Linked DNA regions of Rhodohalobacter sp. SW132. The main gene of each other region encodes a partner of the protein of the gene in region 2 in a complex. Links are inferred from orthologs where the notes say so. Each region holds a gene or a part of one and is shown on either strand. Other genes may lie near its edges.

Evidence for each region.
Region 1: the proteins of secY (region 2) and secA are in contact, whole or in part, in a crystal structure (PDB 3DIN), measured with the Thermotoga maritima proteins. The link is inferred for Rhodohalobacter sp. SW132 from one-to-one orthologs. Residues at the interface, in WP_004081795.1 of Thermotoga maritima: Glu108, Gly109, Glu110, Glu111, Ala236, Glu237, Arg238, Arg239, Ile240, Thr241, Ile242, Gln243, Tyr244, Ala245, Arg246, Arg247, Val248, Thr249, Gly250, Arg251, Arg252, Val253, Tyr254, Gly256, Ala257, Ser258, Thr259, Tyr260, Leu261, Pro262; in WP_004082002.1 of Thermotoga maritima: Glu261, Ala262, Arg263, Lys300, Ala301, Arg302, Thr303, Ile304, Ile305, Leu323, Tyr324, Asp325, Pro326, Val329, Ser330, Tyr333, Ile336, Lys340, Phe345, Val349, Glu363, Phe364, Tyr374, Ser375, Gly376, Gly377, Glu393, Ile395, Thr482, Ser483.

Annotation. Positions count from the first base shown.
Region 1 is NZ_QUOK01000001.1:551,049-561,359, forward strand. Bases 3,164-7,150 are described here. They hold secA (preprotein translocase subunit SecA), read right to left. Parts: upstream 6,751-7,150; coding sequence 3,364-6,750; downstream 3,164-3,363. Other genes in these bases: DYD21_RS02395 (calcium/sodium antiporter), read left to right, coding at 3,164-3,195; rpmH (50S ribosomal protein L34), read left to right, coding at 7,022-7,150. In the rest of the region: hutI (imidazolonepropionase), read left to right, coding at 1-1,062; DYD21_RS02390 (formimidoylglutamase), read left to right, coding at 1,074-1,955; more of DYD21_RS02395, read left to right, coding at 2,131-3,163; more of rpmH, read left to right, coding at 7,151-7,180; rnpA (ribonuclease P protein component), read left to right, coding at 7,155-7,619; membrane protein insertase YidC, read left to right, coding at 7,622-9,463; DYD21_RS02420 (type I restriction enzyme HsdR N-terminal domain-containing protein), read left to right, coding at 9,534-10,311. UniProt on the Escherichia coli protein: Required for protein export, interacts with the SecYEG preprotein conducting channel.
Region 2 is NZ_QUOK01000019.1:8,686-11,512, reverse strand. It holds secY (preprotein translocase subunit SecY), read right to left. Parts: upstream 2,155-2,827; coding sequence 847-2,154; downstream 1-846. Other genes in the region: rpsE (30S ribosomal protein S5), read right to left, coding at 2,660-2,827; rplO (50S ribosomal protein L15), read right to left, coding at 2,186-2,635; map (type I methionyl aminopeptidase), read right to left, coding at 44-847; infA (translation initiation factor IF-1), read right to left, coding at 1-39. UniProt on the Escherichia coli protein: The central subunit of the protein translocation channel SecYEG. Consists of two halves formed by TMs 1-5 and 6-10.

The DNA.
Region 1 (10,311 bases), on a different replicon or contig from region 2:
TTTCAGGATGCCGGCGGAAAGATCGTCGTACCTGGCCTTGTGGATTGTCATACTCACCTCTGTTTCGGTGGGTGGCGATCCGAAGAGTTTGAGATGCGGATCCTGGGAAAAAGTTATCTCGAGATTGCAAAAGCAGGGGGCGGAATTTTGTCCACCGTAAAACATACGCGGGAAAGATCGGAGGCGGACCTGTACAAGAAAGCTGCCGGATTACTGGATGAGATTATCTCAACCGGTGTAACTTCCATTGAGTGCAAAAGCGGCTATGGCCTTACGGTTGAGGATGAACTGAAACAGCTTCGGGTGTATAAACGTCTGGCTCAAAATTATCCGATCCACCTGAAAGCCTCCTTTCTTGGCGCTCACACCATCCCGCCGGAGTATAAGGATGATCGCGACGGATATATTGATCTCGTAATCAACGAGATGATTCCGGCTGTTGCCGAAGAGAATCTCGCTCAATTTTGCGATATTTTTGTTGAAGACTCAGCTTTTACCACCGAAGAGGCCCGGACTATTTTTGAAGCCGGCAATAAACATGGCCTCACCCCAAAACTGCATGCTGATCAGCTTTCATCCGGCGGCGGTGCGGAACTGGCGGCGGAGGTTGGTGCAATCAGCGCCGATCACCTGGAGCAGATTTCGGAAACCGGCATTGAAAAAATGGCTGAAGCAGGAGTGATTGGCGTCACGTTGCCAATCGCCTCACTCTACACACAACAGCCGTACCTGAACTGCCGGAAACTTGTGGATGGTGGTGTTCAGGTGGCCGTGGCTACAGACTTCAACCCGGGATCCGCTCCAAGTTATGATCTCCGCCTGGCACTGATGCTCACCTGCAACCACGGACGCCTCACCCCGGCCGAAGTTCTGAAAGGAGCAACCATATACGCCGCCAAAGCAATGGGTGTTGAAAATCAAACCGGATCAATCGAGCCGGGAAAATCCGCCGATTTTTTACTGCTTGATGAACCTTCCGTCAATTTCTGGCTTTATCATCACCGGCCCAACTTGCCTGACACCGTTTTTCTGAAAGGCAAACAACAATCATCAAACCAATAATAAAATTTTTTATGTCTGATAAAAGACTGCGAGAGTTTATCAAACCGGGAGATATTCAAACCGGATCGGTTTACCTGGTTCGGTTTCCGTCTGATGAGGGAGTGAGCCGAAACAGCGGGAGGCCCGGAGCATCGGAAGCGCCGGAACAGATTTTGCAGCAGCTCTTAAATCTCACACCGCATCCCGCCTATTTTGACAGGCATACAGCGTTCCTGAAAAATGTAAAGATTACCGATTCGGTGCCGTGCAGCGGCGATGTGGAAGCGGACCAGCAGGCACTCGGCCGAATCGTAAAAGAAATTTTCAGCAATCAATCCGTACCGGTTATACTTGGAGGCGGGCACGAAACATCATTCGGACATTTTCTTGGGTATGCTGGAGCAAAACTCCCGGTTTCGATTCTCAACATCGATGCGCATGCTGATGTTCGTCCGCTGAAAGATGGGCTGGCACATTCGGGCTCCCCTTTTCGTCATGCGCTAGAACATCCCTCCAATTACTGTGAGAGCTATTCTGTTTTTGGCCTCAATCCATCTTCCGTATCGGCTGAACATTTTCGTTATGTGAACCGGCACGGCAAAGCACTATTTGACAGGGATCTGAAACTGAAAGCCGTCAAAACCTACCTGGATCAGTATCAGCAGAACATGATTATGGCTACAATGGATATGGATGTTGTTCGCCAGGCAGATGCACCCGGGGTAAGCGCTCCAAATCCATCAGGCATCAGCAAAAAAAAATGGCTGGATATTGCCTTTGAACTCGGTAAATCTTCATCTGTTCGTTCGTTTGATCTGTGTGAAGTGAACCCCCGTTTCGACCGTGACCAACAAACCGTGAAGCTGGCAGCTCTCACCGTTTGGTACTTTCTGCTTGGTTTATCGTTTCGGTGATGAAACAATCTAATGTCTGTTTTTGACTCAGATTCATGGTGGTTGGCCAGGCTTAGAATTGTTTTTTCAAAATATAACACCAAACAATACTAATAGAGATTTTGGTAAGGATCATAGCTATATTTTTCATTCCGTTTTCAATATTCCCGAACCTTAACGCATAATCTTAGTCTGAGTGGCGCTTACCATCTTCTGGTTTATAGCCGGACTCACATTACTCATTTTTGGTGCTGAATTGCTTGTGCGGTCTTCATCAAGACTGGCCGCATCTGTTGGAATATCTAAACTTGTAATCGGGCTTACCGTAGTTGCTTTCGGGACAAGCGCCCCTGAACTGGCGGTTGGTATCGAAGCCGGGTTAAACGATCAGTCGGATATTTTACTGGGAAACGTTATCGGCAGCAATCTTACCAATACGCTTCTTATTCTTGGCTTATCAGCCCTGATCATCCCGCTAAAAGTTCACAAAAACCTGATTCGCTTCGACCTGCCGGTCATGATCGGCTCAACGATTTTGTTAATTTTTCTGGCGTACAACAATGTTCTCTCTACCTTTGAATGCCTGGTACTCATCTTTTTCCTGTTCGCTTACCTTGTTGCACTCGTTCGGTTTAGCGGAAAAACCGATTTTACCAAAAAGGAAACACTTCAAGCCGGTTCTCCGTGGCTGAATCTTCTGTTTACTGTAATTGGTCTTGTTATGCTCATCGCCGGGGCACGCTGGCTGGTGGAATCCGCAACCATTTTTGCTGAAATGGCCGGAGTAAGTGAACTGGTGATAGGCTTAACGGTTGTTGCTATCGGAACATCTTTGCCAGAGATTGTAACATCGGTCTTTGCAGCCTTGAAGGGAGAAAAAGACCTGGCTGTAGGGAGTATCGTAGGAAGTAATATATTGAATATTTTATCCGTAATTGGCATCTCCGGATTGTTCATCCCTGAAATCCCCGTACAGGAAGCATTAATCCGGGTAGATCTGATGGTGCTGCTTGGCATTTCAGTTCTCTGTTTGCCGTTTTTCTACAGCGGGAAAATCATTAACAGAACTGAGGGAGCCATTTTATTTACCTCTTATTTACTCTATCTCGCTTACCTCTACCTCGATTCAGTTCAAAGCAACCTCTTGGAAATATTCACTGACTTGATTTTTTATGCAGTGATTCCAGCAGTAACCATTTACGCTTTAGGTGCGGTTGTATTGGAGGTGTGGAGGAGGGGAAAGGTGAGAAGTGAAAAGTGAAAAAACAGCTGCAGTAATTTCACTTTTGTGATGTGTCATCGGATGAGTTTTTTCGAAAAATCGAGTCGCTCTGAATCAATATTTGATTCCTTCATGACTCAATTCATTCATGACTCATCCGATGACTGTTCATGGATATTAACTTTTGACACAGTGCCAGTCTAAATCCTACTTTTCGATGAGGATCCAGCCATCTTCGTTTACCATTTTTTTGGCGTATTTCCACTTCACTTCTTTGGTTTCGCCGCTGCCCATATTCTGAACTTTCACGTAATCGTTACGGCCCGGTTCATCTTCTACAGTAACCGGCTGGCGTTTTTCACCGGGGGCACGTTTCTGTTGCTGATCGCCGTTGCTATCCTGTCCGGCTCCGCGGAAGCCCATGTTTGTGGCGTCTGCCTGCTGGGCCCTGGCCCGTTCGAGGTCAATCCGGCTCTTGGATTTCTCTGCCTGCTGCATCTGCTCGGCACGATCTTGCTGCATTTCGGGAATGGCCTTCCAGATCACAGAAATTGTATCCCTGTTGATTTCTGAAATGAGGTTTTTAAACATCTCAAACGCTTCTTTCTTGTACTCCATGAGCGGATCTTTCTGCCCGTATGAACGCAGCCCGATACCCTCTTTTACGGTATCCAGTTCACGAAGGTGTTCCATCCATTTGTTATCAATAGTGCTGAGGATGGCGGTTCGTTCGAGGGAACGCGCAACTTCACGCCCTTCATTATTCGACGCTTTTTCCACGTCAACAATTACACGCATACGCCGAATACCATCAGAAAAAATCACCTGGATTTTGGTCGGTTTTTTCTCTGAATCAGATTCCTGAATCTGTTTCACAATCCGGTAAAGCGGTTCGGATACAAGTTTCTCTTTCTTTCGGTACACTTCATACGCCCGCTCCAGGATTAAATCGATCATACCGTCATCGCCAAGTATTCCCCATTTATCTCTGTCAAGCTCAAGGTCTACCGCAAGCTGACGAAGCACATCATCACGAATCTGTTCATAATTGCCCTGAAAATAGTGTTCTTCAACAATTTCCACGATCAGGTCTTCGATCATATCAAAAATATCGCTCTGCAGCTGATCCCCAATCAGGGCGTGTCGTCTTCTTGAGTAGACTACATTTCGCTGATTGCTGAGCACATCATCATATTCAAGCTGCTTTTTCCGGATACTGAAGTTGTTCTGCTCTACTTTTTTCTGAGCCCGCTCAAGAGACTTTGAAATCCAGGGATGCTGGATCACTTCACCTTCGTCAAAATTGAGCTTATCCATAATATTGGCGATCCGGTCTGATCCGCCAAACAGGTCCATCAACTCATCTTCGAGAGAGACGTAAAACTGAGTTTCACCGGGATCACCCTGGCGGCCTGCACGACCGCGAAGCTGGAGGTCAATTCGCCGGGATTCGTGACGCTCGGTACCCAGAATTGCAAGTCCGCCGGCTTCTTTAACTTCCGGTTTCAATTTAATATCTGTACCACGGCCCGCCATGTTGGTAGCCACCGTTACGGCACCGGGGCGCCCCGCTTCTGCCACAATTTCACTTTCACGCGCATGCTGCTTTGCGTTCAATACGTTGTGCGGAATTTTCTGACGCTTGAGCATCCGGCTGATCTTCTCCGATTCATCCACGCTTACCGTACCCACCAGAACCGGCTGGCCGTTTTCGTGGTACTCTTTAATCTTGTTGATGGTAGCGTTGAACTTCTCGCGTTTGGTCTTAAAAATCAGGTCGTCCTTATCATCCCGGATGATGGGGCGGTTGGTCGGAATTACGACGACATCCAGGTTATAGATTTCATTAAACTCACCCTCTTCCGTAGCCGCCGTACCGGTCATACCCGAAAGTTTATGATACATTCTGAAAAAATTCTGAAGGGTAATCGTAGCGTAAGTTTGTGTAGCGGCTTCCACCTTCACATTTTCCTTCGCTTCAATCGCCTGGTGGAGTCCGTCGGAGTAACGCCGGCCGGAAAGCACACGGCCGGTATGCTCATCCACAATCTGCACTTTACCATCCTGTACGATATACTCATCTTCACGCTCGAAAAGAGTATACGCTTTCAGAAGCTGGTTAATCGTGTGGATTCGTTCACTGCGTTCGGCAAACACGCGGTGGAGTTCGTTGAATTTTTTCTCACGCTCCTGCTGAACTTCCTGCTTCGCTTCCTCAATTTTCTTCTCTTTATACTCTTCGCTGAAATCGTCTTTCGCCTTTATTTCTTCAATACGCTCTTTTTCGAGTTCTTTAATCTCCTCTTCAAGCTCCGAAGTTTCCAGGCCAAGATCAGGGATAATAAAAAATTCTGTGTCTTCATCACCTTTTGTGAGAAATTCACGACCTTTTTCCGTCATTTCGATCGACTTCATCTTCATGTCAACCGCATAAAAAAGGTATTCATCCACAAACGGCATGTTTTTGGCGTTATCTGCCAGGTAGATTTTTTCCGTTTTTTGGAGGAGCTTCTGCATTTGCGGCTCCTGCATCATTTTTTTGAACTTCGCGTTCTTTGGGAATCCACGATACGCCCTGAAAAATGCCAGGCCGGCGTCATCGTAATTATCCTCTTTCAGATGTGCTTCCGCTTCATTTACCAATTGTGCCACGAGAGATTTCTGTGCATTCACCAGTGATTCTACACGTGGTTTCATCTCTTCAAACTTCTGTTGATCTCCGCCCTGCGGAATCGGACCTGAGATAATCAGCGGAGTTCTTGCCTCGTCAATAAGAATAGAATCAACCTCATCAATAATGGCAAAGTGATAGCCGCGCTGAACAAGCTGCTCTTCCTCGGCCACCATGTTATCACGCAGATAATCGAAACCGAATTCGTTGTTCGTACCGTATGTAATGTCTGCGCGGTACGCTTTTCTGCGTGGCTCTGAGTTGGGATCGTAATGATCCACGCAATCCACGGTGAGTCCATGGAAATTAAAAATCGGCTCATTCCATTCAGCATCCCGTTTAGCGAGGTAGGTGTTTACTGTAACCACATGTACTCCGCGACCTGCGAGTGCATTCAGATAGGCTGGAAAAATAGCGGCAAGGGTTTTACCTTCACCCGTTTTCATTTCGGCAATGGCACCCTGGTGCATAGCAATAGCGCCAACAAGCTGAACATCGTAGGGAACCATATCCCACTCAATTTCGGTGCCTGCGACATCCCATTTTTTCCCGACAAAACGACGGCAGGTGTCTTTCAGAACGGCGAATGCTTCCGGCATAATCTCTTCGAACACCTCTTCGAGGATCTCAAGCCACTCCTCTTTCAATTCTTTTAGCCTGTCAGCCAGCTCCCTTCGCTCTTCGAAGGTGATCGATTCGTCATTTGAATCCATTTTTCGTTTCACTTCGGCAATCTGCTCATCCACCTCCGCGGTCTCATCTGCTATTTTCTGGCGAAAGGATTCCGTTTTTTGCTTGAGTTCATCATCACTCAAGGCTTTAATATCATCTTCGAAACTCTTGATTTCATCTACAATCGGCCAGATCTTTTTCAGATCGCGTTCGCTTTTGGTTCCAAATATAGATGTAAGAAACTTGGATATTTGATCTAACATGAAGGGAATTACTGCATTAAAAGTTTAGTCTAACAATGTAAGGCTTCAGCGGTGCCTGTTCAACAGTCCGGGTCATTCTTTTGTGCAATTATCATACCACGGTTATAAACCCTGACAATCTAACGATACAAACCGGGATTCATTGAATGCAGGCGCAGGATATTTTACCAAATAAATTCATTAGATTTTTACGGAAATCTTCGTATTTTTCGGGTCTATCAAAAAACTGATTTTATATTTTTGAATACAACACCAGGTTATGAAACGCACATATCAACCCAGTAAACGGAAGAGATCAAATAAACATGGATTTCGCAAGAGAATGAAATCCAAAAACGGACGTGATGTTCTGAAACGCCGGCGTGCCAAAGGCCGACATAAGCTTACAGTTAGTGACGCAGGAAAAGGCGCGAAATAGAGTAAGGATCCATCAGAATCCTGACCGTACCCTGCCCCGCTCAAAAATTTTGCGGGGCAAGCTAAATTTCCAGCGTCTTTTTGAGCGCTCCTCTGTCATAAAACAGTCTCCCCTTTTGTGCCGGTATCGCATCGACTCCAATATAGACTCAAGGTCGATGTTCGGATTTATCGCTCCTAAAAAAGTTTTCAGGCGGGCCGTAGATCGTAACCGCACGAAGCGACTTTTACGAGAGGCTTTCCGCTTAAACCAGCACCTGCTGCCTGAATCTGTCAGGAATAATAAAATCGGCTTTCATGCAGTATTTATCGCAACCGGCAATAATCTCTCCTTTTCTGATACCGAGAAACGGATGATCTCCATTTTAAATGAAATTTCACGAAGGTTAACGTCCGGCAGCACCTCTGAATCAGACAATAACCCACAAAAAACAGATTAGATTTGGACAGAAACACCATAACCGGGCTCTTACTGATTTTCTTGATTACCATTGCCTGGGCTTTTTACACGATGCCAAGCGAAGAAGACCTCGAGCGGCAGCGTGCAGAGCAAGCCCGGCAGGATAGTATTGCCGCAGCACAAGCCCAGGAACGCGGAGTTGACGAACTCCCCCCTCCCGACGAACCGCGCGAAACCGACCCTTTTACCGATCAGGTGGAGGATGAGGAAGAGGAACCTGCCGAGCTTGGCGCTTTTGAGAGTGCCGGGATAGCCGATACAGTGCGAACCATCGTTCGAACGCCTCTCTATGAAATTGAACTGACTAATCTTGGTGCAGGCCCATCCAAGCACACGCTGCTTGGACACAAAACCTGGGATCAGCACCAGATGCAGATGATTCGGGATACCACCCGGTCTACATATTCTCTCGGGTTTTTGTCATTCCAGAATTACAACATTGAAACGCAGGATCTCCTTTTTGAGCCGCTCTTTGATCATTCAGAGATTGAGCTCGATCTTGAAGAATCGGAACAGCTGAGTTACCAGCTGCAGCTCGATGAGAATTCGAGAATTGTTTTTACCTATACATTTTATGCGGATCGTTACCAGTATGACCTGGATATCCGCTTTGATGACATGATGGACTACATCAGCGACAGTAATGTCGATTTTATGTGGACATCGCCTCTAAATCTCTCTGAACGAGACATTGCCCAGGATGCCCAGAACTCAGCTGCATATGTTTATGCAGGTGGCGAACTTGAAAAATTTCAGCTTACGGAGACCGGCACCCGCGAACAATTTATAAACGGCACGATCGACTGGGTCACCACTCGTACACGTTTTTTCGGGCAGTATATCAAACCCACAGCCAATTCCAACGCAGCCATTTTACGTGGTGAAATTATCGGGACACCGGGTCAGCCCGACGCCATCCATCACTATCAAGCCGGTGTTACCTCAAACATTGCGACGGACAACACGCTTACCTACGAATTTTATTCCGGGCCGCTGCGCTATTACGACCTGCGTGAATTTGATTCAAGCGCATACGATGTGATTGAAATCGGGTACGCGCTGATTCGCTGGTTTGCCGATCCGATTGTGCGCTTCCTGGTTATTCCATTCTTCGGCTTTGGAAGTCTGTTTATTGCCAATTACGGCGTATTGATTATTCTTTTTGGTGTGATTGTAAAGCTCGTTCTCTTTCCCCTCACCCAGAAAAGTTTTAAAAGTATGGCGGCGATGAAAGAACTTCAGCCGCAAATGCAGGAGATAAAAGAGAAATACAAAGATGATCCCCAAAAGCAGCAGAAGGAGACGATTGCGCTTTATAAAAAAGCCGGTGTAAATCCGCTGGGTGGATGTTTACCAATGCTCCTGCAGTTCCCGATCCTTATCACGCTATTTTTCTTCTTCCAGAACTCGATGCTGATCCGGCAGGAGCCATTCCTGTGGGCAGACGATTTGTCTGCGCCGGATTATATCATCAATCTGCCATTCAGCATTCCGTTTTTGGGTGACCAGATTGCAGGTTTTGTACTGCTTATGACAGCCGCCATGTTTGTTCAAACCAAAGTAATGGGTGGAATTGGCGGCATGGGTGGAGGTTCATCACCAGCTGGTGCGCCTAATATGAAGGCATTTACCTATATCCTTCCATTTATTCTGCTCTTTGTATTTAATAACTTTGCAGCGGGACTAAGTCTCTATTACCTCGTTTACAATGTGCTTTCTGTTGCTCAGCAGGCGATTATCAAAAAGCAAATTGATCCGCCGGAGGTAAATACCTCAGGGAAAAAAGGATCTAAACGAAAAGGAAAGAAAAAGAGTAAGAAGTAATTTCTTTTAAGAACCAGTGATAGAAAAGGGGATTCAACATTTTGAATCCCCTTTTTTTATTTTTCCAAACATGCACACATTTTCCTGTACACATTTCCCGCAGATCCGGTTCAGTAACGGAGATAAGTTTCTTTATAATTCCATACTGAAAACACGGTTCAAGAATCGACCGGAGGAGCGCGTGAGGCTTCGTTATGTGGAATATCTTCTTAACGAGGCGGGATTCAGCAAAAACCGCATCGCTTTTGAAGCCCCGGTTGAAATCCGTCAATCGGAACAAATGCTCCGGGCCGATCTCCTTCTCTATAACCGGAAAATGGAACCGTTTGCGCTGATTGAGTGTAAATCAGAAAAAATTAAACTATCGGAGAAAGCGGCGGAACAGATCGCCCGGTATAACCAGAACTTCCGGGCTCCCTACCTGATGATCACCAACGGAACCGAATCACTCTGGTTTCATCACACCGAAAGTGAAATTAAGCCGATCGAATCACCAATCAATGGCGGTAACACAGCTGATATTACGCGCAATTCTGTTTATTGGGCCGACCGCGGATTTATAGCACCCGATTCCGCTCCGATCACCCGGCAGCTTGCCGAAACAGTTTTGAACAGCATAATTACAACGGCTGATCCGAAATCGATTCATTATCTGGATATTCCAGCCGGAATCACTCCGTTCCCTGCAAACCACTACTACCGGGTGTATCCTGCAAAATCAACCATGAAAGTCGCGGTTTCACTACTCAATAATGGGCTTGGTGATACACTCCTGACCTCACTGCTCAATCATAACGGGAAAACACGATCTATACTATGGATGCAGCTGGACGACCTCATTGAATCGA
Region 2 (2,827 bases):
AATTTTTCCGTCCTGCTTAATCGGCTCTTGTTTAGCCATCGCATTAATGAGTTTCTAAAATTTTATTTTTTGTGATCTCAGCAATATAATCAAAAGTACTGAGAATTTCAGCTTTTCCTTCACGAACTATAATATCATGCTCAAAATGAGCCGCATTCGATCCATCTGCAGTAACGATTGTCCATCCATCGTCTAATGTACTCACTTTCCAGGTACCTGCAGTTATCATCGGCTCAATAGCCAATCCCATACCGGTTCGCAATCGTTCGCCCTTTCCCGGCCGACCATAATTAGGAACGGATGGTTCCTCGTGCATATTTTTTCCTATTCCATGACCTACCAGATCACGAACGACCCCAAACCCTTTATCTTCACAATGGTTTTGGATGGCAGAACCTATATCACCAATACGGTTGCCATGTACGGCTTCATCAATTCCTATATAGAGTGATTGAAGCGTGGTACGCAACAGATCAACGGTCTTTTCATCAGTTTCTCCGGCAATAAAAGTATAAGCATGATCACCAAAGAAACCGTTCAATTCTACACCACAATCAACAGAGACAACATCCCCTTCTTTCAATACTCGTTTCCCCGGTATCCCATGAACAACTTCTTCGTTTATAGAGATACACAATGTGGCCGGAAATGGATTCTTCTTTCCACCGTACCCCTTAAATGCGGGTCGGGCCTCGTGTTTCAAAATGTATTCTTCTGCGATCCTGTCTAGTTTCCCGGTTTCAACTCCGGGTTCCAGAACTTTACCAACCTCACCGAGTGTTCTTGATACAAGTTGCGCAGCTTCACGCATCTTATCAATTTCAGATTCACTCTTCAGGTAGATCATCAGGCCCTGCGTCTTCCTTTAATTTTTCCTGATTTCATGAAACCATCATAATGACGCATCATCAAATGACTTTCAATCTGCTGCAATGTATCAAGGGCTACACCCACGATAATAAGCAGACTGGTTCCACCATAAAAGAGTGCAAAGCCAGGTGTTACACCCATTTGTGCGATTATGGCAGGCATAATGGCTACAAAAGATAGAAATAGTGACCCCGGCAGTGTAATTTTCGTCAGAATATTATCTATAAATTCAACGGTCTGTTTCCCTGGTCTCACACCGGGTATAAATCCACCCTGGCGTTTCATTGTATCCGCCATCTCTTTTGGATTCACTGCGATCGCAGTATAAAAGAAGGTAAAGAACACACAGATGATGAAAAACACTATCGAATACGTAAGCCCTGTAAAATCAGCGGACCATGCTGTCATCCATTGAACGGTTTCATTCTCTGGAAAGAATGTCCCGATTGTACTTGGTATAAACATGATTGATTGAGCAAAGATAATCGGCATCACACCAGCGGCATTCACCCGCAGCGGAAGGTATTGTGTTGTACCTCCATATACTTTCCGGCCAACCACTCTTTTCGCATATTGAACCGGAATTTTCCGTGTGCCCTGCGTAAGTAACACACAGGATGCAATCACAAGAATCAATCCAGCGAGTTCAACAATTATAATAATTGCATTATTAGTTGTTGATATCTCATTAATCAAAGCTGTTGGCAGTGCAGCGATAATCCCGATCATAATCAGTATCGAAATACCGTTACCGATTCCCCGGTCTGTAATCCGTTCACCCAGCCACATTACGAATGTGGTACCTGCAGTAAGTACAATCACACATGTGAGGATAAAAGCGAAATTACCAACCACAATTGCATTTGGTGATGTTGCAATCAGGTTAATTCCAAACCCAATGGCCTGGACAGCAGTAATACCAACCGTACCGTAACGGGTCAAACGGTTAATTTTTCGCCGGCCCTCTTCCCCTTCACGCTGAAGTTTTTGGAAATATGGTACAGCAGCACCCATCAGCTGAATGATAATAGCAGCGGTAATATAGGGCATAATACCCAGAGCAAACACACCGGCTCTTGAAAATGCACCACCTACAAATAAGTCAAAAAGACCCATCAGGCTGGAAGCATCTCCCTGCTGCATGGTAAGTTCACTGGCGTCTACACCTGGCATGGTTACATAACTGCCAATCCGATAAACCATAAGAACTCCAACCACATATAGTATGCGGTTCCGGAGATCCTCAATCTTAAAGATGTTTCTAAAGCTATCTAAGGTACTCATTCGTGATGGTTAAGCTGAGATGGTGAAAGATTTATTCAATGACATTAACACTGCCGCCGGCGGATTCAACCTTTTCACGGGCAGATCCACTACAGGCATGTACTTCGATGGAGATTTTTGAATCAATCTCACCTGAACCCAGCAGTTTTATTCGTTGTTTGTCATCTGCTAATCCGGCATCTACCAGATCAGATATTGTGATCGTTTCACCAAGTTTACCGGCCTCAATAAACTCAGATATTCTCTGAACATTTAAAGCCTGGTACTCAGTTCTGAATGGATTTGTAAAACCAAATTTTGGTATTCTTCTTTGAAGCGGCATCTGCCCGCCTTCAAACCATGCCTTCACCTTGCTTCCGCTTCTTGACTTCTGGCCGTTATGCCCTCTACCAGACTGCTCTCCGGTACCAGAGCCCTGACCTCTACCAACGCGTTTGCGTTTTTTGTGAGAAGCGGGTGCTTTTAAATTGTGTAGTTTCATAACAATGATCCGTTAAAACCTTAATTATCCTTTAAATACCTTACTTACACTAACTCCTCTTCTCTGAGCAACTTCAACCGGGTCGGATGCATTTCTCAAAGCTTCAAAAGCGGCTTTCACCATGTTGTGAGGATTTGAGGAGCGCAGAGATTTTGATAAAATATTTTGAACACCAGCAACATCGAGAAGTGC